Regions from separate parts of the Pseudoalteromonas sp. T1lg22 genome, predicted to be linked through region 1. Evidence: predicted binding sites of a transcription regulator. Region 1 holds the regulator's gene; each other region holds the start of a gene.
The links. Region 1 encodes LexA, which represses DNA repair genes until DNA is damaged. Its sites were predicted from a motif close to TACTGTATNNNNATACAGTA; they were not measured.
Positions count from the first base shown of each region.

Region 1 (7,317 bases):
CTTCATCCACTTCATGCCCGGCGCTCTCAGGTTGACGATAGTCACTATGACGTTAATGGCACCCATAATGGAGCTGATACCCATAATATGGATGGCAAACACAAACAGCGCGGTATTGTCGTTGCTGTAGGTGGTCGACAGCGGCGCGTAGAAGGTCCAACCGAAGGCCGGGCCGCCCCCATCCATAAATAGCGACATCAGCAAGATGGCAAAGGCGAAGGGCAGGATCCAGAAGCTCCAGTTGTTCATGCGCGGCAAGGCCATGTCCGGCGCCCCGATCATCATGGGGATCATCCAGTTGGCCAGGCCGGTAAAGGCCGGCATCACCGCACCGAAGACCATGATCAAGCCATGCACCGTGGTCATCTGGTTAAAGAAGTGCGGGTCGACCAATTGTAATCCCGGCTGAAACAGCTCGGCGCGGATCACCATGGCCATGGCGCCGCCGGTTAAAAACATCAGCAGCGAAAACAGCAGGTATAGCGTGCCTATGTCTTTATGGTTAGTGGTAAAGAGCCAGCGTTTAATGCCAGTCGCAGGCCCGTGATGTTCGTGTGTTGCAGCTGCTGTACTCATTGTTCTTCCCCATCAATAAAGGCCTGGATCGCACTTGGTTGCACCGTATCGCCGGTGTCATTACCAAAGGCATTACGCTGGTAAGTAACAACGGACGCGAGCTCTTTAATAGTGAGCTGGCTAACAAACGCCTGCATGGCGGTGCCAGGTTTACCGTGTACCACGATATCGATGTGGTCTTTGATTTCGCCGGTCGCGATTGGGCTGCCCTTGATTGCCGGGAATACTCCGGGAACGCCGAGACCAGTCGGTTGGTGACAGGCTACGCAGCGGGTCATATAGATCTTCTCACCAGTGCTCATGAGCTCGTCATGAGACAAGGTTTGGTCGAGTAAGGCAGCATCGGCATCGGCCTGGTCTAACATCGCTTGTTTTTGCGCCGCCAGCCAGATATCAAACTCCTCAGGGGATTTCGCTTCAACCACCACGGGCATAAAGCCGTGGTCCTGACCACACAGCTCGGCACATTGACCGCGATAGATACCCGCTTCGTTAACCTTGGTCCAGGCCTCGTTGATAAAGCCTGGGTTGGCGTCTTTTTTCACCGCAAAGTCCGGCACCCACCAGGAGTGAATAACATCGTCAGAGGTCATCAGAAAACGCACTTTTTTACCGGTTGGGATCACCAGTGGCTTATCCACTTCCAGCAGGTAGTTTTCGCCTTTATTCTCGGCATTTTGAATTTGCTCCTGAGGGGTGGCCAACAGCGAATAAAAGCCCAGATCATGGCCCATGTATTCGTAATGCCACTTCCACTGCGAGCCGGTCACCTTAATGGTGATGTCCGCCTTGCTGGTGTCTTCCATGGCGATCAGGGTCTTGGTCGCCGGCACCGCCATGCCGATAAGGATAAGAAAGGGAATAGCGGTCCAAAGAATTTCGACCTTAGTGCTTTCATGGAAGGTGGCGGCGGTAACGCCCTTGGATTTACGGTGCCTGAGCAAGGCCCAAAACATGACCGAGAATACGATCACCCCAATCACACAGCAGATGATAAATATCGTCATATGCAATTGGTAAACATTCTCGCTGATATCCGTCACCCCGGGGCGCAAGTTGTACTTGCTGTTGGCCAAGGCCAGATGGGGAGCAAACAAACACAGCAACATGAGGGAGCAAAGCTGCTTCATGTACCATCTCCTTAACTACGCGCAACGCAAAAAGGGAAGAGGCAATTACTGCTAGCCAATCTTCGTTATTATTATGCTTGGACTGGCCGATTCAATTTTCTGCAAACAAAGTGCGCAAAAAGCAACCAGCAAAGCCTGTAATATAACAATTAGTCAAGATTTGAACGAATAGCAAGAAATGAAGCGTTTTTGTTTTTCTTTTTTAAATAAATATTTGGGGGATATTCAAACTGTTAGCGCGTAAGAAAAGAAGGGAGAAAAGCGCCGTAAAACCCCCAATAAACGGCGTATCGGGGGCAAAAATACCGAATAAAACCTACATCCAGTCGGCGTTTCGAATTACACCAACCGCTAAGCCCTCAATATCAAAGGATTCATGTTCTAAATCGACTTCGATAGGAGCAAATTCTTCGTTTTCCGCATGCAGGAAAACCTTGCGACCGGCCTTTTCCAGGCGCTTCACGGTTACGTCGTCACCCACTCGGGCTACCACCACCTGACCGTTTTCGGCCACTTGCGCACGGTGTACCGCCAGCAGATCGCCATCAAGAATGCCGATATCCTTCATACTCATGCCGTTAACCCGTAGCAGATAATCCGCCGCCGGTTTAAACAACATGGGGTCGATTTGGCAATGGCTCTCGATATGCTCCTGCGCCAAAATGGGCTCACCGGCGGCAACCCGACCGATTAACGGCAGGCCTAATTGCTCCGGCTCTTCTTCCTCAACCAGCTGAATACCGCGGCTGGCACCGGGTTTCATTCTGATCACCCCTTTTTTGGCCAGCGCCTTAAGGTGCTCCTCGGCGGCATTGGCACTGCGAAAACCTAATGTTTGTGCAATTTCGGCGCGCGTCGGCGGCATGCCGGTATCTTTAATAAAGACTTTGATCAGCTCTAAAATTTGAGATTGGCGATTAGTTAAAGGGCGCATACAACTGGTTTTCCATACAGTACATTTAACTGTGAGTATATACAGTTGTCAGAAAATCGCAAATATATTCAATGATTTTGCTGCTGCCACAGTCAGGAGTTATTTCTAAGCTGTATCAGCGACTGCGCAAATACTTAAAAAAGCGCCTACAGTTATAGGTAGCCGATTTCGCATCGAAGCATTTTAAATGAAAGAAGGAACCCAATATGCTCTGTATCAGCCTAGATAATGAACATGATATTGGCGTATTTACCCCCCATGGCGAGTTGTCTGCCGCCGACTTTATAGCCGCCGTACGTATTATAGATCCCTATATAGAACGTCATGGTGGACTCAAGGGGCTGATGATAGCCACCCGTCACTTTCCCGGCTGGGATTCGTTTGCGGCCTTGTCAGCGCACCTGCGCTTTGCCCGCGACCACCATAAGAGAATCAGCAGGATAGCCGTAGTTACCGACTCTCCCCTGGCCATGCTCGGCGAGCATTTAACGGCGCATTTTATCAGTGCCGAAATCAGAGCCTTTCAATATGACCAGATGGAGCAAGCACGTAACTGGGTGAGTGAGGCCGATTAAAAACTGCTGTTGGGCGTTTCTAAAAATGCTATTTCCTCTGGTGTCGACCGACGCCCGAGTATAGCGTTGCGATGCGGGTAGCGACCAAAGCGGTCGATGATCGCCTTATGGGTCAGCTCATAGGAATAACTCTCCAAAGGCCGAAACAGGTGCTCGGCAAGCATATGAATGACGGCACTTTCACTGTGCATATAAGGCATGTATAAAAAGCCACGCTCCTGCTCATTGAGCAGCAGGTCGTAGCCCTTTTCTACCGCATGCTGAGCCAGGCACAAGGCCTGAGCATCCTGGGCAAAGGCGCTGGCGGTATCGCGATAGATATTACGGGAGAATTGATCGAGCACGATAATTTCACTCAGGGCACCGTGGGCACTGCTACGCCAATGATAGAGCTCCCCCCGACTGGCGGCGCGGTGAGTCTTGGCAAACAGCTCGGTAACCCTGGCATCGAAGGTCGCACTCTTTTTAAACCAGTCCTCGCTGTTGCATTGGTTAAACCAGAAATCATACACGGATTGAAAGTCCATAGACCCTCCTTCAACATTTACACCCAGGTCGTTACTGACAGTCTAGTCAAATCCGGCCCTCAGGTGATAGCCAGGCCGCCGAAGATATCGCCGCCCCGTTCCTCTTTTTGCGCTCGCTAACCGTCGTAAAAGGCTTGCAGAAGCCCAGGCGAGTGCAGCACTATGTGGAGCACAGTGCCAATGAGTGCAAATAACCCCCGTTAACCATGCCGCCGTATAAGGAATCTGTATGAGTATTCAGAATCATGAAAACGATCTACCGGTCACTGAGCAGCCAGACTCGAGTGTAAGCGAAAACACCCCAAGTATTTGGGCTCAGGAAATCGATTTTGATCTGTGTCGCAAACTCGACCTCGGCGTCGGCGCCAAGGGCACGCTTATGACCAAACTCGGCATTGAAATCAGCGAAATCGGCCCGGATTACCTGGTGGCCACCATGCCTATCGACAACGAGCTCTACAACCCCATCGGCATAGTCCACGGCGGCGCCTACGTGGTACTGGCCGAAACCGTCGCCAGCTACGCCGCCAACTTCGCCGTCGACATCAATAAATATTACTGCGTCGGCCAGGAGATCAACGCCAATCACCTTAAAGCCTCACGCACCGGCACTCTCAAAGCCGTAACCAGACCCGTACACCTAGGCGGCCGCTCATCGGTATGGGAGATTAAGATCTACAACAGCGCCGGCGATTTGTGTTGTATTTCAAGGATGACAGCGGCTGTGGTGGAGAAAAGAAGTAAAAGCGCTGGGCTTTAATGCGGGATTGTTCTAGCGTCTTGTCTGTAGGCGAGGCTTTAGCCTTGCGAAAGGCCCTTCGATTTTAGATCTTGTCGCGGTGGCGACGACACCCAAAGGGAGAGTGATTCGACTCCCCCTTTGGAAACCCCCCGAACCCGTGATTCGCTAATGCTTCCGAACTCGGGTTTTTGTTAAGCGTTTCGTTTTGCTTTCGACACGGTTTAACGAGGTGTCCTACCTCGGTAAACCTAGCTCGATATCCCTATCTCGCTGTCTCTAGCACACTCCACAACAAAAACCGATTTCTACAGCGCGAATCAAAACGGGGGATCGATACCTGTTAGTTGTGAGGTGTCCGAGAAGGCGCTAAGTGCCAAAAGCGGACTGTGGGAACGCCCGCATAAGAAGCGGGTCAATTAATTGGACGCTTTTTTGCGTCGTTTATCTTTGCAAAAAATCGGACAAATTGAGCCGTCTGACTTAATGCGCTTGTTATATTTAATTATTCCTAGACTCTTTTACGATTCTGTAACGAAAATCAGATAAATAACCAATTATAATAAGTAGGAATGCTGAGTTGAAGTCTCCTTCAACAAGTAAAGTCCAAAAGCTTTTTTCAGTGTTGTACCCAATCGTAAAAAACACCATTAAAGATACTATCCAAACAAACTTAAGTGTCCATGAGTATTCGCCAAAAAACCATTGTGAGAAACTCCTTTTTACTTTTATATCTTCCATTAATATTACTCCGTAGTCTGATTTTAAATATAACGCCCGCAACATGGGCGACCAATGTTGTGCGCCTTTTGCGCAATAATGGGAGCAAAGCGACCGCGCAAAAGGTGCACAGCGTTGGGCGTCCCGCGAAGGCCCGAAGGGCTGTAGCGTATTGCTTGCGCTTGTTATGTTTTAACCCACGAACGAGATTGCTAAGAATATTGCCGCAACAACGGCCGCAAAAGCAAACATTAGGCCCAATTGGCGACGCCCTTGGAAGTTTCTCTCCCTTTCATGAAATAGAGATTTGAGCCCTGCCTCATCTAAATGAGAACAATGGGAGCACTCTCCTTTCCTAGTATCGTAATGGTAAAAGCAGCGCTGGCACTTTCTAAAGTACTTACGATGTTCAAGTAACTCTTTGAATTTATATAGCGCTGTTCCAAATGCCATACGAACCTCGAAAAACATAACGCCTCAATATGGGGCGCATAAATGCATGGCTATACTTAGCGACGAAGGAGCACAAGCCATGCGTTTTGCGTCCATGCCATAATTGACTTGTTAGCTTTCAATTGCATACCTTAGCCTGATGTTGAGCCTATCGTTTAAGAACACATCTGCTTTTTTAAAAAAACTAAGTGCTGCATTGACTGGTTCAAATCCGCAGGCAATTAAAATGGAAACCTCTTTATTTTTGGTGTCAGGAAAATCACTGAACAATTGTCCTGATTCCACAAAAGAAATATACGTATTCAATTTCTGTTGCAATGCTAATAAGTGTTCTTGTGGCTCTGACCAATCAAGATGATCAGTAATCAGTAACACCACATCATTATGTTCATCGCTGCGAATGACTGAGTCAATCGTTTGGCTATCAGTTATAGACATACCATCCTTGAAAGCTAACATGTTTATAGCGAGCTAATCGCGCGTTTTTCTACCGAAACATTGCTCGCTTTTATGATTGGTCTATTTGTATCAAACAATGTAAGTTGCTGCCACTTTTAGGATTCATTCACTATAAGAATATTGTGTATGGGATAAAAACGAGCGCTTGGGTCGTTTTCCTGAATATGCACGCAATTTGCGTTATAAACGGTTTAGTCGAAAATTATCAACGGCCGCTTCGCTCTAATCCAACTTACAGTTTGCGTTAGCCTAAATTGAAACGCAGGTGTATCAGCCTAATCCCGTTTAAATTCGCGCTGGAGAAATCAGCTTTTGTTGCGGCGCGTGGCTAAGACAGCAAGGCACGATGCCGAGCTAGATTTATCGGCACAGGGAAGTGCCGTTAAATCGTGTCGCAGCCTAAGCGGAGCGTTTAGCAAAAACCTGAGTTCGGAAGCATTGGCGAATTACGGGCGCCTCGGGGTTCCAAGGGGTGACGAGTGACCGACGATTGATAATCGTCGCAGCACGAGGAAGTGGAGGCAAGGATGCCGACAGGAACCAGGCTTCAGGGACGAATTACTTGCACCTAAGGTGATTTTTATCTCAAGTTGCCGTCGCCAACGCGACAAGAACTCACTGTGCAAAGCTGTGGGGAGTTTTAACGGAAGAAGTGAATAAGTTCACACAACCAAGCTTTAAAAGCTGTAGAAGGAATCACAGGAGTGATAAAGGCCGCTGATGCGGCCTTTGGTTTGTTTGTAGGAAGCTGAGAGCTTACAAGCAAGGTTGCAAGGCTACGCCTTGCCAACACCAACGCAACTGTACGCCCTCCCGCTCCTCGCAGAGCTCGTCGCCTTCAAGCGGCGCGAGTGAAATTGTTCACTCGCTTATTTCCGCTTTCAGCCTTCACGGCCGTGAAGGTGGTCTTCTCAACTTTCAGGCACAAAAAAGGCCGCTAAAAGCGGCCTTTTTTCTTGAGAGTAACTATTACTCTACGATAGTTGCTACAACACCAGCACCTACTGTACGACCACCTTCACGGATCGCGAAACGTAGACCTTCGTCCATCGCGATTGGGCAGATTAGTTCAACAGTCATCTTGATGTTGTCGCCAGGCATTACCATTTCTACGCCGTCTGGTAGTTGGATGTCACCAGTTACGTCAGTTGTACGGAAGTAGAACTGTGGACGGTAGCCTTTGAAGAATGGCGTGTGACGGCCA
Region 1 covers NZ_PQBY01000016.1:358,497-365,813, forward strand. Annotated here, with positions in the region: gene ctaD (cytochrome c oxidase subunit I) at 1-576, opposite strand, end outside; gene coxB (cytochrome c oxidase subunit II) at 573-1,706, opposite strand; gene lexA (transcriptional repressor LexA) at 2,023-2,640, opposite strand; gene C2M24_RS11360 (STAS/SEC14 domain-containing protein) at 2,847-3,215, shown strand; gene C2M24_RS11365 (DUF924 family protein) at 3,212-3,742, opposite strand; gene C2M24_RS11370 (PaaI family thioesterase) at 3,972-4,502, shown strand; gene C2M24_RS11385 (DUF6572 domain-containing protein) at 5,766-6,092, opposite strand; gene tuf (elongation factor Tu) at 7,083-7,317, opposite strand, start outside.

Region 2 (7,317 bases), on a different contig from region 1:
TAATACCCGACCCTGCTCGTCCTGATAAGGTTGGCAGGCTTCGCTGGGTTGCCACTTTAAGGTAAAGCCTTGTTGCTCTTGAGTGCGCATCAGGGCTTCTACTTCATAGAAGGGCTTGCTGACAAATTCGTTAATTTCTTTATCCCGCGCTACCACCAAGCCAAGGATGGGCGTTTGTACCCGGCCAACGGAGAGCACACCCTTATAGCCGCCTTTTTGGCCCGCAAGGGTATAGGCCCGGGTGAGGTTCATGCCAAACAGCCAATCGGCACGGGAGCGCGCCAAGGCCGAGACGCTAAGTGGAATAAATTCCGCGTTGGCACGCAATTGTCCAAGGGCCTTTTTCACTGCGGGTAAATTTAGGTCACTGATCAGTAAACGCTGAATACTTTGCTTTTTAGCCGTGCTCACATTGGCTTGGGAGATCACCTCATCGACTAAGAGTTGCCCTTCCCTGTCGGGGTCGCCAGCATGAACAATTTGCGAAGCTTGCTTGATCAGCTTTTTAACTAGGGTAAGTTGTTTGCGGGTTTTGCTCTTGGCTTTAAGCTGCCATTGCTGTGGCACTATGGGTAGATGCTGTACTTGCCACTTTTTATAAGCGGCATCATAGTCATCGGGCTCAGCCTGCTCTAATAGATGACCGATACACCAGGTCACGCAATCGCCGTTGCCCAGCTCGATATAGCCGTCTTTTTTGTTATGGGGTTTAGGTAAAGCGGCAGCAATGGCACGCCCAAGGGAAGGTTTTTCGGCAATATATAGCTTCATAGCACAACAACTGTTCATCCATACAGTAAGAAAGAGTGTAGTGCATTTTTAATTTTGATGAAAGAATATTAAGAGCAAGTGCTCACTAAGTAACGCGCACCCATGCTTTAAATTGCTACCGAGCCACTTCAAGTACTTAACCCTTTATTTAAAATCCGCAGATTAAAAACAGCTACACTGGCTCTAAGTGGTCGAAAATCATCACCGCCTTTGACCTGGTCACGGAATCCCCCTAAAATTGGCGCTCTTAGCAATTCAGTAACGAGAGCGCAGGCAATGGCCCAAAAAAAACCAGAAAACCTCACCTTTGAGGACGCAATCAATGAACTGAGCCAAATTGTCACTGAGATGGAACAAGGCGATATGCCGCTGGAACATTCTTTAAAGCAGTTTGAACGTGGTATCAGCCTGGCCAATGTCTCGGCGCAAAAACTGGATCATGCACAGCAAAAGGTAAGCATGCTGATGAGTAATGATCTCGACAGCGAATTAACGCCTATGGACCCTCAAGAGTAATAGTCACTGTGGAATTAAAACAAGCCTTAGCGCAAGCGCAGCAAGACGTAGTGCACACCCTGGAAAACTATTTCCACAGCCAGCAAGATGCCCAACCAAGGATCCTCGCGGCCAGCCAATACAGCGTACAAAATGGCGGTAAACGACTGCGTCCGTTTTTGGTTTATTGCGTCGGCTCCATGCTCGGTGCCAACAAGGGCGATCTTGATAAGGCCGCCGCGGCCATCGAATGTATTCACAGCTATTCCCTTGTGCATGATGACTTGCCAGCCATGGACGACGATGAATTACGCCGTGGTCGCCCCACCTGCCATATTGCCTATGATGAAGCCCATGCCATTTTGGCCGGTGACGCCTTGCAGAGCATCGCCTTTGAACTACTAAGCAGCAGCGACTTTAACCTAGAGGCTGGCGCGCAAATTCGCCTGGTACAAAGCCTAAGCCGAGCGTCTGGTTTGCTCGGCATGGTCGGCGGCCAGGCCCTGGACATAGCCGCAACAGGAAAAGACATCAGTTTAAGCGAGCTTGAGCAGATACATAATGCTAAAACCGGTGCGCTCCTAAGCTGCGCCATCGAGCTTGGCTATTTATGCGCCCCCAAGGGCGACAGCGATACGCAAGCGGCACTGCAAAAATACGGCAAGGCCATCGGCCTGGCATTCCAGGTGCAAGACGATATTTTAGATATAGAAGGCGACACCCAGACCCTGGGCAAACCGCAGGGCTCGGATGAGGCCGCCAGTAAAGCCACCTACCCGGCTCTGCTTGGCTTAGATGGCGCAAAAGCCAAACTACAGCAGCTCTATGACGAGGCCATTACCGCCCTCGATAACCTGCCCTATGACACCAGGATGTTGGCGCAACTGGCGCAATACATCATCGCCCGAGATCATTAAAAATTACTACAGATGGCCGTGCCCATTTTGATATACTCGGGCCATCGCAGTGAAGGATAATAAAACGCATGAATTTGGATAGTAGCAAGTATCCCCTTTTAAATCAGGTCGATGAACCTGCACAACTGCGCGACCTGGCTCAAGATAAGCTAGGCGCGTTTAGCTATGAATTGCGGGACTACCTACTGAACTCCGTATCACAAAGCAGTGGCCATTTTGCCTCAGGTTTAGGCACGGTGGAGCTGACTGTGGCGTTGCATTATGTCTATAACACGCCATTCGACCGCTTGATCTGGGATGTGGGTCACCAGGCCTATCCGCATAAGTTGATCACAGGTCGTCGCGAGCAAATGCACACCATCCGCCAAAAAGATGGCCTGCACCCTTTTCCTTACCGTGGCGAAAGCGAGTACGACACCTTTAGTGTGGGTCACTCAAGTACCTCGATTTCTGCGGCGTTAGGCATGTCGATTGCGGCGCAAAAAGAAGGTAAAGGACGTAAAACCGTAGCCGTGATCGGCGATGGTGCTATTACCGCAGGTATGGCCTTCGAAGCCATGAACCACGCCGGTGATGTGAAGTCGGATATGCTGGTGATCCTCAACGATAACGAGATGTCTATCTCGGAAAACGTGGGCGCCCTGAATAACCACTTCGCTCGTATTCTTTCCGGCAGCTTTTACACCAATATTCGTGAAGGCGGCAAAAAGCTGCTCTCCGGTCTGCCGCCGGTCAAAGAGCTGGCCAGCCGCATGGAAGAGCACCTGAAAGGCATGGTGATCCCTGGCACCTTTTTCGAGGAGCTGGGCTTTAATTATATCGGCCCCATTGATGGCCACGACGTTAATATGCTTGTCGACACCCTGCGCAATATGCGCAACCTTAAGGGTCCGCAGCTACTGCACGTGAAAACACAAAAAGGTAAAGGTTATAAGCCTGCCGAAGCCGATCCTATCGGTTACCATGCGGTGCCCAAATTCGACCCAAGCGAAAGCAAGTTACCCAAGTCAAAGCCTGGCGCGCCGACCTTTTCCAAGGTCTTTGGCGACTGGCTATGCGATATGGCCGCCGAAGACAGCCGCCTGATGGCCATTACCCCGGCCATGCGTGAAGGCTCAGGCATGGTGCGTTTCTCCAAGGAATACCCAGAGCAGTATTTTGATGTGGCCATTGCCGAGCAGCATGCTGTGACCTTAGCCGCCGGTTTTGCCTGCGAGCAATTAAATCCTGTGGTGGCGATTTACTCATCTTTCTTACAGCGCGCCTATGATCAGCTGATCCACGATGTTGCCCTGCAAGAGTTACCTGTGTTATTTGCTATCGACCGTGCCGGTGTGGTTGGCGCCGATGGTGAAACTCACCAGGGCACCTATGATTTAAGCTTCTTACGCTGCATTCCTAATATGGTGATCATGGCTCCGGCCAATGCCAACGAATGCCGCAACATGCTTTACACCGGCCACAAGCTGGATAAGCCGGCAGCGGTGCGCTATCCCCGTGGCAGCGCCGGTGAGGGTGAATTCGATGCACAAATGCAAGCGCTTGAAATTGGTAAAGGCCGTGTGCTTCGTCAAGGTAAAGGTGTGGCCATACTGTCATTCGGTACCCTACTCGAGTATGCCGAGCCAGCCGCCGAAGCACTGGATGCCACCTTGGTAGATATGCGTTTTGTTAAGCCACTGGATACGGCGCTGATTGATGAATTAGCCGCTACCCATGAGCACTTGGTGACCTTGGAAGACAATGTGATTGCCGGTGGTGCCGGCTCAGCGGTGAGCGAATATCTGGCACAAAGCAAGCAGCTTAAGCCGGTATTACACTTAGGCCTGCCGGATGTCTTTATCAAGCACGGCACCCAGCAGGAAATGCACGCAGAGCTTGGCCTGGATAGCGCCGGTATCGAGCGACAAGTTAAAGCTTGGTTAGCGTAACTAGCAAAGCTAAATAAAAGCAAAAAGGAGCGATATCGCTCCTTTTTTCTGTCCGTGTTTTGGCTCATAGAGGCCAATGACTTAGCTCTGGCTTAACGCATCCAAATCTTAATATCCGCCAGGGACGAGCTCTGCAGCGTCGCTATCTGCTCATCAAGATTCTCGCTTTGCTCGAACTCAAAGGCATCAAGCTGATCATCAAATTCGATATGTGCACAGCCATCACCGCCGCGCTTTTTCACTTGATGCAGGGCGATATCCGCCAGATTCACAGAGGTTTCCCACCCGATCACCTGGCCGCCTAATAAAGGCATGGGATAGCAGGACCAGCCCAGGGAGGCGCTGAGGTTAATCTTTTTACCATTAGGCAGTAAGAAGCTCTTACTGGCGATGGACTTACACAGATTACGCACAAAGAGATTAACCTGATCGACCTCAAAGTCACGCAGCAGCAATAAGAACTCATCGCCACTCCAGCGCGCCACATAGTCCGACCCTTGAGTACAGGAGTTAAGCAGGGTGGCCATTTGCTGCAAGCAGCTATCGCCGCTTAGTGGCCCGTAGGCATCATTTATACGCGAGAAGTTGTCGATATTGACGATTACCAGCACCAGGGCACGACCCTGCTTTTGCAAGGACTCTGCATTGCGCTGATAGTGCTCTATATCCTTGGGCAGCTGATCGAACAAGAAGCGGCGGCTTCGCAGCCCGGTCAGCTCGTCGGAATGGCTCACTAACTTCAACTGAGAGTTAACCTGATTGAGCTTGTCGTTGGCGTCACGCAGCTCCAGGGTGCGCTCTTCCACCAAGCTTTCCAACGCCGCCTGTTTACGTCGCTCCTGTGCCCTAAAGACCCACAGCAACAGATACAAAATAAAGAAGAAGCAAGAAACGATCAGCAAACGAAAGTAAATGGTTTCATCAAACCGACGTGGCACGGTAAAGGCATACTCTGCGCTGCTGGCCTCTTGCCAATTGCCGCTGGTGCGCTTGGCTTCAAGTTGAAAGACAAAAGGCCCGGGCGGTAAATTGGTATAAATGGCCTCGCGGCGATTGTTGGCGTAGCGCCAGTCATTGTCCAAGCCCTGTAAGCGATAGCGAAACTCCACTTCCGCCGGCGCATAAAAGTCGATGGCGGTGTAGCTGATGGTAAGGTCGCGCTCATCGGTATCAAGCACTGGTTTCTTGCCCAAGGCACCCGTGTAAAGGGTGCGTCGTGGCGTAGCTATGCTTTCCACCTGAGGAGCTAGAGGATCCTGGCCAAACAGCTGCACGCTTTTGGGAATTTCCACCACCCCCTGCAAACTGGGGTACCAAATCGAACTGCCATTATCGGCAACCGCATCATGGCCTAAACCGGCACAGCACTGGCTGGCCTTACCGTCTAATTGGCGGTCGTAGGAGGAGATCACCTGCTCCACCTGCAAGTTGCCTATTTCATCGGAGAATTGCTCCACCGGCATGCGATACACACCCTTCATGGTGCTGACCCAGACCCGCTGCAGATCTTTGTCATAATGCAAACTAAAGATGGAGCCATAAGGCAGACCGTTAGAAACATCAAGCTGATGCCAACGCCCCTTGGTACTGCGATAGAAAAGGCCATCATTGAGTGAGCCAACTAAAGTGCCCACCCCGTCTATTTCTAAGATACTGGTGACATAAGCGCTCTCAAGGGCGGTGTTATCACCGGCACGCTCTATGCCCTTGTCGGAGAAGATATAGCCGCCCTGACTGGTGCCGATCAGGCCGTATTTGCCCTTATCGACGACAAAGGTGATAAATTTACTGTCGAGCACCGCATTATAGTTAAAGGGAGTCAGCCCCTTATAACCAAGGCGATACATGCCGCGACCAGTACCAAACCAAAGCCCACCGGCGCTGGCCTCACTAATGGCAAACACAGGGTTAAGACGCAGCTCGCGCGCTTCTATATTAAAGAGTTCTTCATTTTCAAAATAGAGGACACCGCGGTCGGTGGCGATATAGAGGCGCTCGCCGACAAAATGCATATCGTGCACGGCGCTGCGTCTGAGCTTGGCGCGAGGAATACGATTAACGAAGTTATTGTCCTGATCGAAATAGCCGACTCCAGAGCGGTTGGCAACCCAAAGTTGCCCCTTGGGAGAGAGGGTCAGCGCCATCACGGCTTCGGTCATGCTTGATAAGGCATTGTGGCGCTCTACCCGCCCGGCATGCGCCAGCCACAAGCCTTCACTAAAACTGGCCAGCCAAATATTATTTTGATCGTCACGGTAAATGTCTGAAAACCAGATGCTTTGATCCAGTGCTGCCGGCTCCACCCACTGCCACTCTTTGGAGTTATCGCGATACAAAAGGCGGCCATAGGTCGAAATCCACAACGCCCCATCGGAGTCACTCATAAACTTATAAACGGCGGCATTACTGGCGTTTGGCAAGGCAAAAGGACGTAATTCATCGTCTATATCAAGGAAATAGGCGCCGAGCTCGGACGCCAGATAAAGAGTGCCTTCAAGCCAGGCCAAATCATGAATTATGGTTTGTGCCAAGCGCTCGGGTAAGGTCACCCGGGCGGTGATTTTTAAGCGCAGCCTGGATGATGAGGACGACATATTGGTTAGGCGCAAGAGGTGATTTTCACTGACCAACCAAACACCTTGCGGCGCCAGCGCCATCTTACTGACGGAAATCTGGTTAATCGCAGTTAAGCGGCTTTGCATGCGGCCGCTGCGGCGGCGCTGCTCTTCGTCAAGGTGGAAGGCAATTTGGTTACGCTCGATATAAAAAAGTTCGCTGGCGGCAACCCAGATATTGCCCTTGTCATCTTGCAAGATATCGCGCACCGGACCGCTAATGCCGAACTGAAAGTAGTTCATCGAGTTGGGGTCGAGCACAGAAACCCCTTTCTTGGTGCCGATCCACAGCAGGCCTTCTTTATCTATCAGCAGCTTGTTAATGGCATTGCTGCTTAGGAAGTTGCTGTTTTGCTCATTAAAGTTGGTGAAGTGCTCGCCATCGAAGCGACTGAGGCCGAACTGGGTGCCGACCCAAATATAACCCTGATTGTCCTGGGTCACACTCTTTAAGGATTGCGAAGGCAAGCCATTACGTGTGTTCCATTGTTTGACTACATAATCGGTAATAGATGCCGACGCCGTTGATGTTATCAGCGTCGCCGCCAGCAGCAAAAGTGACTGTAAAAACCGCAGCAATGTCACACC
Region 2 covers NZ_PQBY01000006.1:3,859-11,175, forward strand. Annotated here, with positions in the region: gene C2M24_RS02265 (DNA topoisomerase III) at 1-771, opposite strand, end outside; gene C2M24_RS02270 (exodeoxyribonuclease VII small subunit) at 1,048-1,287, shown strand; gene ispA ((2E,6E)-farnesyl diphosphate synthase) at 1,296-2,183, shown strand; gene dxs (1-deoxy-D-xylulose-5-phosphate synthase) at 2,252-4,114, shown strand; gene C2M24_RS02285 (diguanylate cyclase domain-containing protein) at 4,207-7,317, opposite strand, start outside.
Region 2: C2M24_RS02265 (DNA topoisomerase III) is a predicted target of LexA. The motif match lies at 780-799, and genes of this name have one in related genera.

Region 3 (7,317 bases), on a different contig from region 1:
AGGGGCATAATCTCCAAAATAAAATTAATAAGAGAATCTCATGAGCTGGTTAAGTAGCATCTCGCGCACACGCGCTCCTTGGTTGTTGTTGGCACTGATTGCCTTTTTATTCGAGGCAACGGCCCTTTATTTTCAATACGCCATGGATTTAGCTCCATGCATCATGTGTATCTACCAACGTACCGCCGTGTTAGGCGTGTTATTGGCCGGCCTTATTGGCGCCATCAACCCTGCTAATCTGTGGCTGCGCCTGAGCGGCTTAGCAACTTGGCTGGTTGCCAGCATTTGGGGTCTGCTTTTGGCCCGCGAGCACATAATGATGCAAACCACCACAGACCCTTTTGCCTTCGTTTGTGAATTTGAGCCTAATTTCCCTGTGCCCTTGCATGAATGGATCCCTGGATTTTTCGCTGCAACCGGTGACTGTGGCAACATAGACTGGCAGTTTTTAGGTCTGTCTATGCCGGGTTGGATGCAGGTTATTTTTGCAGCCCTTGCTGCGGCAGCGGTTATCGTGACCTGTGCGAGCTTGTTCTTTAAGCCAAACAAGCCATGATTTATTTTTTAGCCAGCCAGATCCCCGGCCTGCAATCCTTTAGCCACCGTCAGCGTTTGCAACTGGTGGCTGAGGCGTTGGAAATGTTAAGTGCCCAGGAACGTATCCTGCTCAATATTATTAAACTGCTGCTGATCACGCCGCTGTTTTTATTGTTGGTGCGCTTTGAGGGGTGGAGCATGCTGCCCTGGTTATTGATCGCCGGTCTTGCCTACCCCATTTTGGTGCTGCCGGTGCGCCACTACTTTGCCTGCCGTCACCTGGAGCAGGCGATTGCAGAACATAATAAAGGCAGCTAACGCTGCCTTTATATTATGCCAATTACAACGACACCTTTTCCTTGAGCTCAGCCATTAGCCGCTCGCCTATCCCTGGCACATCATCCAATTGCTCAATACTCTTAAAGCCACCGTTTTTATCGCGATAATCGATAATTGCCTTGGCTTTCGCCGGGCCAATACCGGGCAAGGTCTGCAATTGCTCGGCCGTGGCCTGGTTTAAGCTGACCTTAGCATGGCTTGAGGCTTCGCTTTTACTGGGCTCGGCTGGCGCTGCAATAACCGGGGCTGTGGTGGCAAGTAAGAGTGTAGTGGCAAGAACGCCGATAATGGCGCTTGCAGAGGTGTTAAGTAGTTTCATACTTCTCTCCTTAAAGTGATGAATCTTCCATTGGTACTACCGTTATTAAATAAAGAAGACGAGACAGGGCTTGTCAACCTAAAGGCTTATGAACGCGAGCACTAAGCCTCTCACTCGCTCACAAGTTAAGTAAAAAGCGTAAAAACACCTTGACCTTAGCTGCTTGCCACCCTAATCTAACTGTATAAAAAAACAGTATAGTTAGGAGATCCCATGGCTGTTGTCGTTAAGTACGTAGTTGAAAGAAATGGAGTCGAGCGCATGACCTTTACCAGTAAGAAAGAAGCCGATGCTTATGACAAAATGCTCGATATTGCCGAAAGCCTTGAAGGTCTGTTGGCAAATGCCGATGTGCCCTTAAGTGAACAACAGGTAGAAGGCCTGGCACTGCAAATCGCTAAACAAAAAGATGAATTTATGCAGGTGTTAAAAGGCGCGAAACCAAGCGAAAATAAAGCAGAAAAAAAGCCAAAAGCGCAAAATAAAGACAGCCAGGAAAATGTCACCGAACTGAAAGCCAAAGAAGCCTAAGTAAAAAAAGAAAAGCCAGCAAATGCTGGCTTTTTTGCTTCGCTCTAAGCGAAAGTTATTTCGTTACTTCGGCTACGGCGTCGGCGAAGTAATCGATATTGGCGTGGCTGATACCGGCTACGTTAACGCGGCTCGAACCAACGATGTAAATCGAATACTCTTTTTGTAGACGCTCGATCTGCTCTTTATTAATACCTAAGAAAGAGAACATACCGTGCTGGCGCTCAATAAATGAGAAGTCCATGCCGTGGCATTTGTCGTTTAGCTTCTCTTTTAGCAATGAACGGAATTCATTGATGCGTGAACGCATTTCATCCAGTTCATCGTGCCACATAGTAGTAAGCTCAGAACTAGATAGAATAGTGCTAACAATGTCCGCACCATGCGCCGGAGGCATAGAGTAAATGCTGCGCACTACACTCAATAGTACCGAGTTAGATACATCGGCAGCGCTGGCATCTTTAGAGATGATAGAACAGGCGCCGATACGGTCACGGTAAAGACCAAAGTTCTTCGAACATGAAGAACAGATGATCAACTCTTCAACCTGTGAAGCAAGCAGGCGTAGGCCAGCAGCATCTTCGTCCAGGCTAGTACCAAAACCCTGATAAGCGATATCGATAAGCACGGTAAAGCCTTGTGCTTTAGCGATGTCGGTTACGGTTTGCCATTGCTCGGCGTTCAAATCCATACCGCTTGGGTTATGACAACAAGCGTGAAGCAATACCACATCACCTGCTGGGATCTGACTTAAGGCATTAACCATTTCGTCGAACAATAAACCCTTATTTTCATAGTCGTAGTAAGGGTATTCTTTTACCGTCAGACCGGCAGCTTCAAACAGGCTGATATGGTTAGCCCAGGTCGGAGTTGTCACCCAAACAGTGGCATCTTCATTACAACGCTTAATAAACTCAGCGGCTACGCGAAGTGAACCTGTACCGCCTGGAGTTTGTGCCGTGCGTACACGGTTTGCCAGCAAAGCAGGGTGTGCATCGCCTAGCAACAATTCTTCCATTTTCTGACAATAATCCAGGTTACCGGCCAATCCGATATAAGACTTGCTGGTCTCATTGGCTAAGCGAAACTCTTCCGCTTTTTTTACCGCTTTTAGCACAGGGGTATTACCCTGCTCGTCTTTATAAACACCGACACCTAAGTCGATTTTATTGGCATTGGTGTCAGCCTTAAACGCAGCCATCAACCCAAGAATGGGATCCGTCGGTAATGGTTTTAATTGTGAGAACATGGGACTCTCTTTTTATTTATCTCAGGGTTAGCAGTACCCGGCCACATTAGGCTGGCAGATGCGCGACAATTTCTTTGCTTGCGGCGACCAACAAGGCTATGCGTTCGGGGGTAAAAAAATCTGTGCTGAATGCTTCTGCATCTATGATGCCCACTACTTTACCCTTCTGCGAATAAAGCGGCAAGCAGCTTTCCGCCTTCACTTTAGGATCACATGTATAGTATTCGCCACCGCTGGCAACATAGTCTTCCACATTGTTGATAATTCTGGCCTTTCCAGAGCTTACAACCTGCACATTATTACTGGTGGCGGCAAACTCAGGGGTAATGGGAAACAAGGGACGACTGGGGGCGCCGTGATACGCCAGCTTTAGCAACTGCGACTGACCATGGATATCACGGGACTGATAAATACCGAACCAATCGACGCCGCTTTGTTGTACGACAAAATCGACTATCCCCTGCAACTTGGCAAGCTGTGCCTCGGCATCAATATCAAGATGTTCCCGCAGGCTAAAGGGCTCTTCCTGTAAATGACCAAACAAGCTGCATGCGCCACCCTCACCCAGCTCTGGAATAAGGTATTGCCATTGCACCTGGGCACTTGTATTCGCCAAATATTCTTGTAATAAAGCTTGATACTGCAGGGTCTGCGACTCATCCGCCTCAATTTGTGCCCACTCGTTATATAAAATCATTTAGCCATCCAAACATCCAAAACTTTGAAAGGATGCTAGCACAGAGGCAAAAGCACAGGCAATAGCAAAATGAAATGGGATCGGGGCCGCTGCGACTGCTTACCTAGATCTCATAAGCCTCTGATTATCTACCCGCTTGAAGTGCAGTTATCAGCACTATTTTGGCAAGACGCAGAGCCCAGTTATGATAAGCTAACAGCCTGTTTAGGTCGGAGGTACTGATGAGCGACAATAACCTAGTGTATTCAACTGAAACGGGCCGTATTAAGGCACCCGTTGAGAAAGAGCAAGCCGACGTTAAGTTGTTTAAAGACGGGGCGCTGCGCATAGAGCGACAAACCAAAGGTCGTAAAGGCAAAGGGGTGATGCTGGTTGTGGGAATTGATCCGCAGGAGCATGATCTGAAGAAGCTGGCCAAGCTGTTAAAGTCAAAAATGGGCCAAGGCGGCGCCGTTAAAGATGGCGTTATCGAAATCCAGGGAGATGACCGCGACAAGCTAAAGGGCTTGCTTGAGGCACAGGGCTTTAAGGTAAAAATTGCTGGCGGCTAAAGCCGGAGATTCGCAGTTATTACGGACTATGCTATTGCGGGCTATACAAGGCCCGCCAATGGCCACGTAGCGTCTGTGGGTCATAATCTATCTGAGCTACACCACAGGTTGGGAAGATAGGCATCTTATCCGGACACAACTCGGCCACCATATAGCTGACTATGGGCATATGGGCGACCACCAGCCAGCAATCAATTTCATCATGCACAGCTATCAAGGCGCTGAGGTAATCAACGGCGCGTTTGGCATCGGCACTAGGAGTCACCTCTTCGCTGTCTTCACTGTAAATAAAGTTACGACAATGCCCCTTCACCTGCATCGCGGTTTGCTGTGCCCGTACATAGGGACTGACAATTAACCCTTGTGGATTAAAGCGTTGCGCCAGCCATTGACCAACATGATCCGCCTGCGCCAACCCCTTATCGGTTAACTCACGCAAATTATCTTGTCCCTGCACTGCCTGCGCATCCCCATGACGCATGATTAAAACTGTTTTCATTTCTGTTAAATCAACTAATTAGAGAAAAAGTTTTGCCGCAAAAGCTAGCCATTAAGGCGCGATATTCGCTATAGTTTAGCTTTACCACCCGATATTCAGGTAGGCACTTCGCCGTAACCGCTGGCCCTGAACATCTTGTAACTTTTCTAGTTTCAGGAGCAATAATTGAATATCAGCCGCAATGATAACAGACTCTACCAAGCGCTAACACTGCCCAATGGTCTTAGGGTTTTGTTAGTCGCCGACAGTGATAGTCAAAAAGCGGCCGCCGCGCTTACCGTTAACGCCGGGCATTTTGATGACCCCTGGCACCGTCAGGGCCTCGCCCATTTTGTTGAGCACCTGCTTTTTCTCGGCACCGACAAATACCCCGAAGCCGGTGAATTTCACGACTTTATCAGCCGCCATGGAGGCAGCAGCAATGCCTGGACCGGCACCGAGCACAGCTGCTATTACTTCGACATCACCAAGCAATTTTTTCAACCGGCTCTGGAGCGTTTTAGCCAGCTGTTTATCGCGCCGCTGTTCAATGACGGGGAAATAGACAAAGAGCGCAACGCCATCGATGCCGAATTTAAACTCAAGATTAAGGACGATGGCCGTCGTATCTATCAGGCGCACAAGGAAACGGTGAATCCAAAGCATCCCTTTGCCAAGTTTTCGGTGGGCAGTCTCGATACCCTGAGCGATGCTCACGGCCCGATAAAGCAAGAGCTGGAAACCTTCTTTGCCGAGCACTACCAGGCCCAGTGGATGACCTTGGTGCTGTGTGGTCCATACACTCTGGCGCAATTAAAGGCCTGGGCCGAGCACCTTTTCGCGGATATCAACAGCAATGCAACCGCTAAGCCGGATATTGCAGAGCCTCTGTATCGCCCGCAAGATCTGGGGCTGGAGCTGCATATTGAGCCCCATAAGCATTTGCAAAAGCTGATCATCAGCTTCGCTATGCCAAGCATAGATAAGTTTTATAAGCACAAAACGGTCAGCTTTCTTGCCCATTTACTCGGCTATGAAGGCGAAGGATCCTTGCATTCTCTGCTAAAAAATCAGGGCTGGATCAATGCCCTGTCTGCCGGTGGTGGTATTAACGGCAGCAACTTTAAAGACTTTAATATCAGCTTGGCGCTGACCGATGACGGCATCGAGTATTATCAGGATATAGTCGAGATGGTGTTTGCCTATATCGCCCTTATCCGCCAAAACGCCGAACAATTACATGCCCTGTATCGGGATAAGCAAACGCTGTTGCAAATCGCCTTCGATAATCAGGAAAAGGCTCGGTTACTGGATTGGGTCAGCGGTTTGAGCGTGAATATGCACCATTACCCCAGCGAGCATTATCTTAACGGCGACTATTTGATGGCCGGTTATGAGCCCCAGCAGTTTGCTAAGGTGCTCGACTGGTTGAGCCCGAAGAATATGCGCTTGGTGTTGATCCACCCGGGCGTAAGCAGCGATCAAACCACACAATGGTACAACACCCCTTATTACACCAAGGCGTTGGAGCCTCAGTGGCTCGACGCCCTGGCCGCCATAGACACGCCGCTGGGCACCATGTCGCTGCCCGAGGTAAATCCTTATTTGCAGCGCCCTTGCGTGCTTCATGAGCTGGAATCCCCCGGTGCCACCCCGGAAAAACTGGCTTCACATCCGGGCTTTAATTTCTGGTTTAAACAAGACGCCACCTATCGCGTTGCCAAGGGTCATTTTTACCTCGCCATAGATTCCCATTTGGCGGTCAAAGATGTGCAACATATGGCCCTGACCCGCTTATTTGCGGATCTCTTTATCGACTGCGTGGCTGAGCAGTTTTACCCCGCCGAACTGGCGGGCCTGAACTACCATTTATCGTCGCACCAGGGCGGTTTAACATTACATACTGCGGGCCTGTCTTCGAGCCAGCTTGAGTTGGCGCAGGGGCTCTTGGATGCCCTCTTTAATGCAGATATTTGTGCCAAGCGCTATGCCGAATACAAGAAGCAATTGGTACGCCACTGGCAATCGAGTAATCAAAACAAACCTGTAAGCGAGATTTTCAGCCGCATCGGCGCCGAGATCATGCCTTGGAATCCAACCCCGGAGGCCTTAGCACAGGCACTGAAAAGCACCAGTTATTTGCAGTTTAAGCAATTCCGTCAGGAGTTTTTTGCCGCCGTGCATATTGAAGCCTTTTTACATGGCAATTGGCGACCCGCCGATGCTTACGACTTTTTACGCTTGATCCAGACACATCTGGAACAAAGAGCCAATATCGAGGCCATTAACCGCCCCCTTGCGGAGATCACCTCTGTAATCCAGCAACAGCTTAGTTTGCCCAGTAACGACCATGCCATGGTGATCTATTATCAGGCCGCCACGCACGATATTGAAGAGAAGGTGCTGATGATGGTGGTCAATCACCTCCTTAATCAGCCTTACTTTAATGCCCTGCGCACCGAGCAGCAGCTTGGCTATTTGGTTGGCGCCGGTTATGCACCTTTTAATTCCCGCGCAGGCCTGGCATTTTATGTGCAGTCGCCCAATGTCTCGGGAAAGGAGCTCTTGGCGCACCATAATCAGTTTATTAGCCAGTACTGCCAGCAGGTGGCGCAA
Region 3 covers NZ_PQBY01000010.1:84,078-91,394, forward strand. Annotated here, with positions in the region: gene dsbB (disulfide bond formation protein DsbB) at 41-556, shown strand; gene C2M24_RS06205 (DUF6170 family protein) at 553-855, shown strand; gene C2M24_RS06210 (ComEA family DNA-binding protein) at 878-1,195, opposite strand; gene C2M24_RS06215 (YebG family protein) at 1,409-1,726, shown strand; gene C2M24_RS06220 (amino acid aminotransferase) at 1,782-2,975, opposite strand; gene C2M24_RS06225 (GAF domain-containing protein) at 3,022-3,672, opposite strand; gene C2M24_RS06230 (stress response translation initiation inhibitor YciH) at 3,894-4,223, shown strand; gene sixA (phosphohistidine phosphatase SixA) at 4,255-4,722, opposite strand; gene C2M24_RS06240 (insulinase family protein) at 4,888-7,317, shown strand, end outside.
Region 3: C2M24_RS06215 (YebG family protein) is a predicted target of LexA. The motif match lies at 1,374-1,393, and genes of this name have one in related genera.

Region 4 (7,317 bases), on a different contig from region 1:
AACATCAGGGAGCCGGTTTTTTCCAGCAAGGGCGACATTAACTTCAACCAGGTATGTACCGCCTGTTTATCACATTGCAGCGCCAGGTCGTGGCTAAAACGCTTGGGAAACTTAAAGGTAAAGCGAAAGTCATCGCCGGTGGCCTCATGCCAGCGCTGTACTGTCTCAGTCTTGGGATCGGCATAAAAGGTGGTGTTCCCTTCCACCGAGTTAAACACCTGGGCATATTGTGCCAGCATCTGGGCGTTTTGACAGTCGGAAGTAAAAAGACTGCCTTTCCAGGCGTTATTGGCCCATTGTGGGCAACCCAAATACAACATCTGTGCTTTTGCTCTTGTCTTTATTTGCTCTGATACGCAAATGCTACCATAGCTTGGGTCTTCAAGGTGGTGAATAAATAGCCAAGCCGTAGTTTGCTTCGTGACATTGACCGCCGTTTTTATATAATTGACGCAATTTATTTGGCCACTGCGTGCATTTAGCTCACGCGCTTACAATTAAAACAGGAATATTATGCGCTCTATATATTGCGGACACTTGAATAAAAGCCATGTCGACCAAGAGGTTACTCTTTGTGGTTGGATCAACAAACGCCGTGATCTAGGCGGTTTGATCTTTGTCGATGTGCGTGACCGCGAAGGCCTGGTGCAGGTGGTGTTTGACCCTGAAGTAGAAGGGTTAATGGATATTGCCAACAAACTTCGTCAAGAATTCTGTGTCCAGATCAAAGGTGTGGTGCGTGCTCGCCCCGAAAGCCAAGTAAATAAAGATATGGCCACAGGTGAAGTTGAAATTCTTGCACCGCGCTTGAAATCATCAACCGTGCCGAAGCGCTACCGCTGGACTTTAACCAGCAAAACTCGGAAGAGCGTCGTCTTAAATACCGTTATCTTGACCTGCGTCGTCTTGAGATGAGCGATCGCATTAAACTGCGCGCCAAGGCTTCAAGCTTTGTACGTCGTTTCTTAGACAGCAACGACTTCCTTGATATCGAAACTCCGGTATTGACCAAGGCGACACCAGAGGGTGCTCGTGACTACTTGGTACCTAGCCGCGTACACCACGGCAGCTTCTACGCCTTGCCACAGTCGCCGCAGTTATTTAAACAGTTGCTGATGATGTCTGGTTTCGACCGTTATTATCAAATCGTAAAATGTTTCCGTGATGAAGACTTACGTGCAGACCGTCAGCCTGAATTCACCCAGATCGATATCGAAACCTCGTTTATGACGTCAGATCAGGTTCGTGCCATCACCGAAAAACTAATTCGTGATATGTGGCAAGAGCTACTGAACGTTGATCTTGGCGAATTCCCTGTGATGGGTCACGAAGAAGCCATGCGTCGCTTCGGTTCGGATAAGCCGGACTTACGTAACCCGATGGAACTTATCGACGTTGCCGACTTAGTGAAAGACGTTGAGTTTAAAGTATTCTCAGGCCCGGCCAACGATGAAAAAGGCCGTGTAGCTGTACTTACCGTACCAGGCGGTGCTGAGTTATCACGCAAACAAATCGATGATTACACTAAGTTTATCGGCATCTATGGTGCAAAAGGTCTGGCCTGGATGAAGGTTAACGACCGCGACGCCGGTGTTGAAGGCGTGCAATCACCTATCGCTAAATTCCTAAGTGAAGAAGTGATCTCTGCCTTGCTTGAGCGCACCAATGCGCAATCTGGCGACATCATTCTATTTGGTGCCGACAGCCGCAACGTGGTTAACGAAGCCATGGGTGCACTACGCTTGAAAATCGGTTTAGACCTTGAGCTAACAGATTTAAGCAAGTGGGCACCGCTTTGGGTTGTTGACTTCCCAATGTTTGAAGAAGACGACGAAGGTAACCTGCACGCGGTACACCACCCGTTCACGGCACCAAAAGGCGTAAGCCCAGAAGAGCTGGAAGCCAACCCGGCGGGCACCTTATCCGATGCCTATGACATGGTCTTAAACGGCTACGAAGTCGGTGGTGGCTCGGTACGTATTCACAACAGCGCCATGCAAGAAACCGCTTTCCGCATCTTGGGTATTGAAGAGCAGGAGCAACAAGAGAAGTTCGGCTTCTTACTGGATGCCTTGAAGTACGGTACGCCTCCACATGCGGGTCTGGCCTTTGGTCTTGACCGTCTGGTAATGCTGCTATGTGGCACGGACAACATTCGTGACGTAATCGCCTTCCCGAAAACTACTCAGGCTTCATGCTTGATGACGGATGCGCCAAGCGGTGCCAACCCGGATGCGCTTAAAGAGCTGGGTATCGCCATTGCACCTAAAGCAAGTGCGACAGCGGAGCAGGGTGAGTAATCCGCTCGCTCAGACACAGAGTTCAATCTTAAAAGCGGCTTAGGCCGCTTTTTTCTTGTGCCTCGCCTTTACACTGGTCATCCATACAGTTACCATTGTTTGGTGCAATAACAAGAATAAGGTTTCTGGGTGAGTATTATTTTGGGGATTGACCCTGGCTCGCGATTCACCGGTTACGGCGTGGTGCGCCAACAAGGACAGCGCTTTGTCTATCTGGGCAGCGGCTGTATTAAGCTTGGTGAGAACGCGTTTCCAACGCGCTTAAAAATGATCTACCAAGGTGTCACCCAGTTGATCGAACAGTTTAACCCCGACGCCTTTGCCATTGAGCAGGTCTTTATGGCCCATAACCCGGACTCGGCACTCAAGCTGGGTCAGGCTCGCGGTGCCGCTATCGTTGCCGCCACCATGGCAGAGCTGGGCGTACATGAGTATTCCGCGCGCCAGGTAAAACAGGCCGTGGTGGGTAAGGGCTCGGCAGAAAAAGCACAAGTTCAACATATGGTTAAGCATATTTTAAAGCTGCCGGCGACGCCCCAGGCGGATGCCGCCGATGCCTTGGCCATTGCCATGTGTCATGGTCACTCACAACAAAACCTGATTAAATTAGCCGGCCAAGCGCGCAAAACCGTGCGTGGTCGTTTGAGGTGAATATGATAGGAAGAATTCGCGGACAATTAGTCGAAAAACAGCCTCCAGAAGTGCTGGTGGATGTGGCCGGTGTCGGCTATGAAATCAGCTTGCCCATGAGCTGTTTCTACGCCTTGCCGGAGTGCGGCGAAGACGTCACCCTGTTTACTCATTTTGTGGTGCGTGAAGATGCCCAGCTTCTATTCGGTTTTAACACCAAAAGCGAACGCGCTCTGTTTCGAGAGCTGCTAAAAGCCAATGGTGTGGGTCCTAAACTTGGCCTCGGCATTCTCTCTGGCATGTCGGCGGAGCAGTTTATCCGCTGTGTCCATCATGGCGATGCCAGCACCTTAGTGAAGCTTCCCGGGGTGGGCAAGAAAACCGCCGAGCGTCTGGTGCTGGAAATGAAAGACAGACTCAAAGACTGGGGGCCGGATTTATTCACGCCATATACGGATGCGGCGCCCCTTAGCGGTGCAGGTGGTGATACCTTAGTAGCCGCCAATGCCACAGACGATGCTATTGCTGCCCTCGAAGCCTTGGGTTATAAGAATAGTCAGGCAACAAAAGCGGTGAAAGCCGTTGCCCAGGAGGCCATGACCTCGGAGCAAATGATCAAGCAAGCGCTTAGGGCGATGCTGTAACAGAGATAAGTGAATGATAGAAGCGGATAGACTAATTGAGCCCCAGCAGCAGGGCAATGAAGACGTGGTCGATAGGGCCATACGACCTAAGCTGCTGGCGGACTATCATGGTCAGCCTCATGTAAAACAGCAAATGGATATCTTTATCGAGGCGGCACGCTCTCGCAGTGAGGCCTTGGATCACCTGCTTATCTTCGGTCCGCCGGGCTTGGGTAAAACCACCTTGGCGAACATAGTCGCCAATGAACTGGAGGTGAGTATTAAAACCACTTCAGGCCCGGTATTAGAAAAGGCCGGCGATTTGGCGGCCTTGCTAACCAATTTAGAAGCCCATGATGTGCTCTTTATCGATGAAATTCATCGCATGAGCCCGCATGTGGAAGAAATTCTCTACCCGGCCATGGAAGACTATCAACTCGATATCATGATAGGCGAGGGTCCGGCAGCGCGCTCAATCAAGTTAGATTTACCGCCCTTTACCCTTATCGGTGCAACGACTCGGGCCGGCTCTTTAACCTCACCGCTGCGCGACCGTTTCGGTATTGTCCAGCGCCTGGAGTTTTATAATGTCGATGATCTGGCATCCATAGTTAAGCGCTCTGCAACTCATCTTGGTTTGAGCATAGACGAGCAGGGTGCCTATGAAGTCGCTAAACGCTCGCGGGGCACGCCGCGTATTGCCAACCGCTTGTTGCGCCGCGTTCGTGACTTTGCCGAGGTGAAAGGCGATGGCAGCGTGTGCGCCGATATTGCCGCCCAGGCTCTGGACATGGTGGATGTCGATAAAAGCGGTTTTGATTACATGGATCGCAAGTATTTACTGGCGATCATCGAGAAGTTTATGGGTGGGCCGGTTGGTTTGGACAACCTCGCCGCCGCCATAGGCGAAGAAAAAGAAACCATTGAAGATGTCATTGAGCCTTATCTGATCCAACAAGGCTTTATTCAACGTACACCAAGAGGACGCATTGTCTCCGACCATGCCTATGCTCACTTTGGTCTGCATAAGGCGACCTAAGTCTGGGTGTGTAAAATCGCATTTTATTAGTCCAGCACTAATCAGCCGAGCCATAAGCTCGGCTTTTTTATGCCCGGAATACCTCTGTAGGTCGGGATTCATCCCGACAAAAGTGTACTGTTGGCACCTTGTTGACGCTAAGCTGCGGCCGACAACAGACAGCTAATTGATGTCATACCAATTCTGTTAAGTATGTGATCAGTTATAGCGCCGGATAAATGATGTGATAACAAGGCGGAATTTTTCTTATGTAGTTATTCTACATAGAAAAATTCCAACGCGGGTAGCATGATATTTAGCCCGCTAGAATGATTAGCTATTTAAGTGAATTGGTATTATACGACTGCCGATTCACAGCGGATTAAGGCTGCACCGATTAGGGTCTGTGACTGAGCTTGATTCAGGCAAAAAAAAGCCCGCTAATAAAGCGGGCAAAACAACAAGTTGAAGGAAGTAAATCCGAGGAACACACCAGCTGCTCAATAGTAGGATGAAACAGCCGATGGTGTGAGGTGGGGAATCAGAAACCACCTCATGAACTGTGCAATAGAGCCATAGTTGGTTGCGCTAGCTCAGTACAGGAAGAATAATAAAGCGGTAGCAGATTTTCTTCAAACTAGAAAAATTATTTTTTTCGGATAAAAAAAACTAATACCGAATAAAATCTTCATGATGATATTTTGCGCAATAAACGTAAGGCTATTAGCTTTGTATGTTGAAATATAAGGCTATTATTATTTTTGTGCTTTTTTTGTTCTATTAGAATTACTATTTTTTAACTTGTAATACCTCGGCAAAATGACAGCTTATGCGAATAATTCGCATAAAATCTGTTTTTTTGGAACTTTTTCGCATGTAAAAGAGCCCAATAAGATATCTGTGTATCTGCCTGTTAACCACAGCCTGCGGCGATTTATCGGCGCTAGGCGGCAATTCATGGCAAGGTCATTGTCAGCGCAATTATGACTGGGTACACTAGGGTTCATTGTGTGTCGTACGCTGTATTGAGCGCGGATACAGTTAATTGCAATATACGCGCCTTAGGAGAAAATACGTGGATTCAGGATTAAACTTTATTGATCTTATTTTAAAAGCCAGCTTTTTAGTGCAGCTGGTGATGCTTACCCTGGTTGCCCTGTCGGTGCTTTCTTGGGCCATTATCATTCAGCGTCGCAAAATACTTAGCAACGCCTTAACGAATGCGAAAAAGTTTGAATCCCGTTTTTGGTCTGGCGTTGACCTTTCTAAGCTGTACAACGAAATCTCTGCTCGCGGTACCCAAAGTGAAGGTATCGAAGCCATTTTTACTTCGGGTTTTAAAGAATTTGCCCGCGCCAAGAAAAACAATCTCTCTGCCGCTGCGATGGGAATTGATGGTCCACATCGTGCCATGCGTGTTGCCCTTTCTCGTGAGATTGAAAAGCTAGAAAACAGCCTGTCTTTCTTAGCCACTATCGGTTCTATCAGTCCTTATATCGGTCTGTTCGGTACCGTATGGGGCATCATGAACGCCTTTATCGCCTTGGGTGAAGTAAAACAAGCGACCTTGCAAATGGTTGCCCCGGGTATTGCCGAGGCTCTGATTGCAACGGCCATGGGTCTATTCGCGGCTATTCCTGCGGTTATCGCCTACAACCGTTTTGCTACCAAGATGGAAAAAATCGAATCTTATTACGGTAACTTTATGGAAGAGTTTGCCAATATCCTACATCGCCAGACTCTGACTCATGAGGTGAAAAGCCATGTATCAGCGTAAGAAGCGTCGTCCGGTCTCGGAGATCAACGTCGTTCCTTACATCGACGTGATGTTGGTGCTGTTAATTATCTTTATGGCCACCGCGCCTCTGATCACCCATGGCGTCAAGGTTGAACTGCCGAAAATGGAGCAGTCGGAATTGGTGGATACCAAGGGTGAACCGCCTATCATTGCCTCTATCGATGCCGACGGTAAATACTACGTCAGTGTGGGAACCGATCCTGAAGCGCCGATGGAAGCCATAGATGTGGCCGCGGTGATCAAGTTAAAGCTGGATCAAAACCCAAAAACACCTGTGATGATCAAGGGGTCCGGCCAGGTCAGTTATCAAGAGGTGTTGCGATTGATGGACTTTCTTAAGCGCGCAGGCGTTCCCGAGGTGGGTCTGATGACGGAGTCGTTCGAGGATTAATATGCAGCAGTTTAAAATACCTCTTCTGATCTCTGCCGGTTTGCATGTGCTGATGATTGCCATACTCGTTGGCGTCAATTACTTGCGCCCGTCAACGCCCGAGGTGATCACTGTGACCTTGAATGCGCCGAGCAATGAAGACACGCCGCAAAAAGCCGTGGATGCGGTGGCCGTGGATCAAAAGCAGGTGGAAAAGCGTATCGACGAGCTGCGTAAGCAGGAAGAAGATAAGAAACGGGCTGAGCAAAAACGCATTCGCGAACTGGAAAAACGCGCCGAGCTGGCCAAGCGTCAGCGTCAGGAAGAAGCTAATCGCATTAAAAAGCTAGAGCAGGAACGCAAAGCCAAGGAAGAAGAGCGTAAAAAAGCCGAAGCCGAAGCGAAAAAAGCCAGAGAAATTGAGCGCAAAGAACGCGATAAAGCGAAGAAAGCTCAGTTAGAAAAGGAAAAGGCAGAGAAGGCTGCCAAGGCCGCAGCGGAGAAACGTCGCAAGGAAGAAGAAGCGGCACGCAAAGCCGAAGAAGAGCGCAAACGCAAAGAGGCGGAAGCCAAGCGTA
Region 4 covers NZ_PQBY01000023.1:91,760-99,076, reverse strand. Annotated here, with positions in the region: gene C2M24_RS13420 (DUF72 domain-containing protein) at 1-320, opposite strand, end outside; partial or broken gene aspS (aspartate--tRNA ligase) at 514-2,300, shown strand; gene ruvC (crossover junction endodeoxyribonuclease RuvC) at 2,430-2,951, shown strand; gene ruvA (Holliday junction branch migration protein RuvA) at 2,954-3,574, shown strand; gene ruvB (Holliday junction branch migration DNA helicase RuvB) at 3,588-4,592, shown strand; gene tolQ (protein TolQ) at 5,647-6,348, shown strand; gene tolR (protein TolR) at 6,335-6,760, shown strand; gene tolA (cell envelope integrity protein TolA) at 6,762-7,317, shown strand, end outside.
Region 4: ruvC (crossover junction endodeoxyribonuclease RuvC) is a predicted target of LexA. The motif match lies at 2,372-2,391, and genes of this name have one in related genera.